Linked DNA regions of Rhodopseudomonas palustris. The protein of the gene in region 1 binds, or shares a complex with, the protein of each later gene. Links are inferred from orthologs where the notes say so. Each region holds a gene or a part of one and is shown in the gene's direction. Other genes may lie near its edges. The genes, in order: SR870_RS21775 and xseA.

What was found.
Region 2: the proteins of SR870_RS21775 (region 1) and xseA are in contact, whole or in part, in a cryo-EM structure (PDB 8TXR), measured with the Escherichia coli proteins. The link is inferred for Rhodopseudomonas palustris from one-to-one orthologs.

The regions. Positions count from the first base shown.
Region 1 is NZ_CP140155.1:4,806,604-4,809,707, reverse strand. Bases 152-2,937 are described here. They hold SR870_RS21775 (exodeoxyribonuclease VII small subunit), read left to right. Parts: upstream 152-1,311; coding sequence 1,312-1,563; downstream 1,564-2,937. Other genes in these bases: dxs (1-deoxy-D-xylulose-5-phosphate synthase), read left to right, coding at 2,075-2,937; SR870_RS21780 (histone deacetylase family protein), read left to right, coding at 308-1,237. Outside these bases: SR870_RS21785 (bifunctional metallophosphatase/5'-nucleotidase), read left to right, coding at 1-98; more of dxs, read left to right, coding at 2,938-3,104. UniProt on the Escherichia coli protein: Bidirectionally degrades single-stranded DNA into large acid-insoluble oligonucleotides, which are then degraded further into small acid-soluble oligonucleotides.
Region 2 is NZ_CP140155.1:2,295,161-2,298,316, forward strand. The notes cover bases 1-2,838. They hold xseA (exodeoxyribonuclease VII large subunit), read left to right. Parts: upstream 1-528; coding sequence 529-2,148; downstream 2,149-2,838. Other genes in these bases: purD (phosphoribosylamine--glycine ligase), read right to left, coding at 1-293; SR870_RS10380 (hypothetical protein), read left to right, coding at 2,401-2,838. In the rest of the region: more of SR870_RS10380, read left to right, coding at 2,839-3,156. UniProt on the Escherichia coli protein: Bidirectionally degrades single-stranded DNA into large acid-insoluble oligonucleotides, which are then degraded further into small acid-soluble oligonucleotides.

The DNA.
Region 1 (3,104 bases):
TGACCGGCGTCTACGACGTCGACGCCCTGTTCGGCTATTTCCGGGCGCACAGCCCGATCGCGCCGGCGCCGCTGGATCGGATCTCGCGCGTGAACTGAGCGGCCGCGCGCGTATCACGCAAACGTGGTGAACGGATCGCCACCGCACGCGTGCTGATCATGCGGCATTTTCTTTCGCCGGGGCGGTTTCCACTTTGCCGAAAGATGCTCTAAGCCTTAAGCTGCCCTTTCGCGACAGGCGGCGGATAACTAGGTTGATCTGAAGTTATTGTCATCATCACGCATCGGACGTTTCAGGCGCTCCCCGCATGACCACGCTCTTTCTGACCCATTCCGCGTGTCTCGAGCATCACACGCCGGAAGGGCATCCCGAACGCGCCGAGCGGCTGATCGCCGTCAACGAGGCGCTGACCGCGGAGCGGTTTTCGATGCTGTCGCGCGGCGAGGCGCCGATCGGCTCGCTCGAGCACATCGCGCTGTGCCACACCGATCACCACATCGTCGAGATGCGCCACATGGCGCCGTCGACCGGCATCGTCTATGTCGACGGCGACACCTCGATGTCGCCGGGCACGTTCGAAGCCGCGTTGCGCGGCGTCGGCGGCGCGGTCTCGGCGGTCGACGCGGTGATGAAGGGCTCGGCCGCGAACGCCTTCGTCGCGACCAGGCCGCCGGGCCACCACGCCGAAGTCACCAAGCCGATGGGCTTCTGCTTCTTCGGCAACGCCGCGATCGCGGCGCGCTATGCGCAACGCAAATACGGCATCGAGCGCGCCGCGGTGGTGGATTTCGACGTCCACCACGGCAACGGCACGCAGGACATCTTCTGGGGCGACCGCACCGTGATGTACTGCTCGACGCATCAGATGCCGCTGTTTCCCGGCACCGGCTCGGCCGGCGAGCGCGGCGAGCACGACAACATCGTCAACGCGCCGCTGGCCTCGGAAGACGGCGGCAAGGAATTCCGCTTCGCGTTCGAGACCGTGATCCTGCCGCAGCTCACGCGCTTCGCACCGGAACTGATCGTGATCTCGGCCGGCTTCGACGCGCACTACCGAGATCCGCTGGCGAGCCTCAATCTCAAGGCGGAGGACTTCGCCTGGGTGACGCAGAAGCTGATGGACGTCGCCGACAAGACCGCGGGCGGCCGGATTGTCTCGGTGCTCGAGGGCGGCTATGACTTGCAGGGCCTGAGTGAATCGGTCGCCGCCCATGTCGGCGCCCTGATGGGCGCCTGAGCGGCGCCTCCGCCTCAACGCCCCACAACAACAACAAGCCGCCGGCCGCGCCGCGGCGCATCCAGGAGCCGCCGATGGCCGACGCCGCCCCCGCCGATGTCAGAAAGCTGAGCTTCGAGCGCGCGATGGAGGAACTCGAAACCATCGTCAAGCGGCTCGAGGACGGCAAGGTTCCGCTCGAAGAGTCGGTCGCGATCTACGAGCGCGGCGAGGCGCTGAAGCGCCGCTGCGAAGAACTGCTGCGCCAGGCCGAAGCCCGCGTCGACAAGATCACCACCGACGCCCAGGGCCAGCCGGTCGGAACCGAGCCGCTCGACGTCCAGTAGACTTTTCGGGCGAATGCGGGCCCGGATCGGGCGGACGGCGGCGCATATCAGGTTCCCGCCCGCCGTTCAGGAAACCGACAGCTTCGCGGGCGTTACCTTACCTGAGACTGAGGTGCCCAATTTGCGATCTCGAGACCGTGACCGGCAAGCCACAGCCCGTTCCGGAAAGTCGTGGATCAACCTTATTGGCCGAAAGTTTACGCAGGCTGGCTAGGCGCTAGGCGGCCGATGGTTGGCTTTGAATTCAGCTTTGTGTAAAGGTATGAACTTATGTGCCGCGCCTGACACAAATGCCAGATGGCAGTGTCAGGTTCGGTGGACGTGTGCTGCCGCAATAAAGTGATCCAGATCACTTCGACTGAACGAGGCGCACCTTACGCTTCGATCGTTGATTTTCTCCTGACCAAGGAGGCGGAAGCCAGGTGGGCTCCCGTGAATTGGACAAGTTCGGACCATTCGTCGCGGGCCTCACCACCCCCATAGTCAAGACTGGAAGATCGCCGTGACCGATTTGAGTAAAACTCCGCTTCTCGACACCATCCGCACGCCGGAAGATCTGCGCAGGTTGCGGGTCGATCAGGTCCAGCAGGTTGCCGACGAATTGCGGCAGGAAACCATCGACGCGGTCTCGGTCACGGGCGGCCATTTCGGCGCCGGCCTCGGCGTCGTCGAACTGACCACCGCCATCCATTATGTCTTCGATACCCCGCGCGACCGCCTGATCTGGGACGTCGGCCACCAGGCCTATCCGCACAAGATCCTGACCGGCCGCCGCGACCGCATCCGCACGCTGCGCACCGCCGGCGGCCTGTCCGGCTTCACCAAGCGCACCGAGAGCGACTACGATCCGTTCGGCGCTGCGCATTCCTCGACCTCGATTTCCGCCGGCCTCGGCATGGCGGTGGCGCGCGACCTCGCCGGCGCCAACAACAACGTCATCGCGGTGATCGGCGACGGCTCGATCTCGGCCGGCATGGCCTACGAGGCCATGAACAACGCCGGCGCGATGAATTCCCGTCTTATCGTCATTCTCAATGACAACAACATGTCGATCGCCCCGCCGGTCGGCGCGATGTCGGCCTACCTGTCGCGGCTGTATTCGGGCAAGACCTACCGCTCGCTGCGCGAGGCCGGCAAGCAGATCGGCAAGCATCTGCCGAAGCTGATCGCCGATCGCGCCGCCCGCGCCGAGGAATATTCCCGCGGCTTCATGATGGGCGGCGGCACGCTGTTCGAGGAACTCGGCTTCTATTATGTCGGCCCGATCGACGGCCACAACCTCGACCACCTGCTGCCGATCCTGCAGAACGTCCGCGACGCCGAGACCGGCCCGTTCCTGATCCATGTCGTCACGCAAAAGGGCAAGGGCTACGCCCCGGCGGAAGCCGCGTCCGACAAATATCACGCGGTGGTCAAGTTCGACATCGCCACCGGCACCCAGGCCAAGGCCAAGTCGAACGCGCCGTCGTATCAGAACGTGTTCGGCCAGAGTCTGGTCAAGGAAGCCGCCAAGGACGACAAGATCGTCGGCATCACCGCGG
Region 2 (3,156 bases), 2.5 Mb from region 1 along the record:
TGCGCGGCCTTGCGGGTCGGCCCGAACGCCTTGATGCCGGCGTCCGCGAGATCGTCGACGATGCCGGCCGCGAGCGGCGCCTCCGGCCCGACCACCACCAGCTCGATCGCATTCGCCTTGCAGAACTCGATCACCGCGCGATGGTCGGTGACGTCGAGCGCGATGCAGCTCGCCTCGCGCGCGATCCCGGCATTGCCCGGCGCGCAAAACAGCTTGGTCACCAGAGGCGAGGCCGCGATCTTCCAGGCCAGCGCGTGTTCGCGGCCGCCCGAACCGAGCAACAAGATGTTCATCGCAAGCCTGACCGTGCCCCGTGGATGGTGCGCGAGGTGTAACACGGCGGGGGTTCCGGGCAACGAGGGCTTGGGTCCGGATGTGGATATGTCGTAAACCGGGCAGGAAAACCGGCCGCAGCGCGCGCACGGCACGCCGGCTGCGTGGCTGTGGCAGCACAATGTGGCCCGGCCGGTTGGCGTCGGCTGCGAAAGTCCCTATTTTCCGCAGCAACCCAAACAACTCGCGAATCGCATGGCCCGACTGCTCGCTCCCGACACGCTCGTCAATGTCGCCGAATTCACCGTCTCCGAGCTGTCGCAGGCGCTCAAGCGGACGGTGGAGGACACCTATGGGCACGTCCGCGTGCGCGGCGAGATCTCCGGCTTTCGCGGCGCGCATTCGTCGGGGCATTGCTATTTCGCGCTGAAGGACGAGAGCGCCAAGATCGAGGCGGTGATCTGGAAGGGCGTCGCCGGGCGGATGCGGTTCAAGCCGCAGGAGGGCCTCGAGGTCATCGCCACCGGCAAGCTCACCACCTATCCCGGCTCGTCGAAATATCAGATCGTGATCGAGGCGCTGGAGCCCGCCGGGATCGGCGCGCTGATGGCGCTGATGGAAGAGCGCAAGCGCAAGCTCGGCGCCGAAGGCCTGTTCGACGAGGCGCGCAAGCAGCTCTTGCCGTGGCTGCCGGAAGTGATCGGCGTCGTCACCTCCCCCACCGGCGCGGTGATCCGCGACATCCTGCACCGGCTCGAGGACCGCTTCCCGCGCCGCGTGCTGGTGTGGCCGGTCAAGGTGCAGGGCGAAGGCTCGGCCGAGCAGGTCGCCGCCGCGATCCACGGCTTCAACGCGCTGCCCGAGGGCGGCCCGATCCCGCGGCCGGATCTGCTGATCGTCGCGCGCGGCGGCGGCTCGCTGGAGGATCTATGGTCCTTCAACGAGGAGATCGTGGTTCGCGCCGCGGCCGAGAGCATGATCCCGCTGATCTCCGCGGTCGGCCACGAGACCGACGTGACGCTGATCGATTTCGCCGCCGACAAGCGCGCGCCGACGCCGACCGCCGCGGCCGAAATGGCCGTGCCGGTGCGCGCCGAATTGTTCGTCGAGGTGCAGAGCTACGCGCGGCGGATGATGCTGTGCTGGACCCGCGGCCAGGACTCGCGCCGCAACGAGTTGCGCGCCGCCGCCCGCGCGCTGCCGGCGGCGAGCGAACTGCTCGCGATCCCGCGGCAGCGGCTCGACGGCGCATCGGCCGGGCTGCCGCGGGCCCTGCGCGCCAACACGCATGCGCATCATCGGCGCTATGCGCGGGCTGCGGCGGGCATCACGCTGAATGTGCTGCGCGCGCAGGTCGGCCACAGCGCGCAGCGGCTCGGCATCACCGGCGAGCGGCTGCGCCATTGCACCCGCGCGACGCTGCGCCATCGCCGCGACCGCTTCGAAGGGTTGGCGATCCGGCTGCAGGCCTCGAAGCTCGCCAACGAACAGGCGCAGCGGATGCGGATCGCACGCGAGCGCGAACGGATGCTCCGGCTCGCCGAGCGCGCACGGCGTGCGCTGGCCACCCTGCTCGATCGCCAGCAGGCGCGCGTGACCCAATCAGGCAAATTGCTCACCGCTCTGTCGTATCGCGGCGTGCTGGCGCGCGGCTTCGCGTTGGTGCGCGACGCCGGCGGCCACGCCGTCCACGCCGCGGCAGCGGTGAATGCCGGCGCGCAGCTCAGCGTCGAGTTCGCCGACGGCCGCGTCGGCGTCACTGCCGATGGCGGCGGGTCGACGAGATCCGAAGCTTCGAAGCCCTCCTCGGCCCCCTCCTCCAAGCCGGCGGCCAAGCGCGTATCGAAGCCGATAGACCAGGGCTCGTTGTTCTAGAGCTGGAAAATCGATCTTCGAAATCGTGATACGATTTTGTCGTTTAGGAATGAGCTTTCCGAAAGCCGCCGTGCACGTTTGGGGTCGATTGCTTCGGCAATAGGCTCACGCTGCAGAAAACCAGTCCGTGACACCAAAACTTCGACCCCCCGAAATAGTCATCCATAAGCCATTGATATTATTGATTTGTTCCTCGACGTTGAAAAACCTCGCTAGCGAAGGTAGTATTATTAATAAATTAAGCAGTGTGACATGAACGATATCAAGGCCATCCTAGCTACCCACGGCCCGAGCCGATCGTCTCTTATAGCAGAGCATCTGCAGAAGCAGCTCGGCATCAATGCCGATGCGGCGCGAAAACGCCTGTCGCGAGTGTCGAAGCCTATCGTCCGTTTTCCCATCCCTCTTTTGCCCAAGCGTGAAGCTTTTCTTTACCGGCTTCCTGATCGCAACACTGAACGATTCTGGACGAATTTTCATCGCGACCTGCGCGCGACAAACTCGGTCTACGGTGCCGCTATCGACGGTGTGCTTGCCCGGGGTGGCACAGTTCTTAAGGAGGACTTCTCTGTTATCAGCGGAGCACCGATTGCGCAGAAAGGACAAATTTCTGCAGACCGCGTCGCGTCCCAGTTGGTGGATGCCGGTTTTCTCACCGCATTTGATTTGCCAGAGAGCTGCTATACGGCCGCTAGGGCTGATGCGGTTGGCTCGGCGAACCGTACTGCCCGTTCGCTCTCCGAAGGCGTTCTGCTCGATGCGCTTCGCGAATGGGCGCGCAAGATTGGTCTCGCCAGTTATAGTTCAATCGCCATTCGTGGCGATGCTCGAAAGCCGCAGGTCGGCCCGTTCGTGTGGGACCTATCAGGTCCCAGTTATTTGATGCCGCTGCGCAACGGTGATTCAAAGCCGGGCTTCTTGGTGGCTGACGTATTTGCCGATGGACGGCTGAATGAGTTCCACATCCGATATTTCATTCGCAAGGCTCGGATGTCGAAGGCTGCGCTG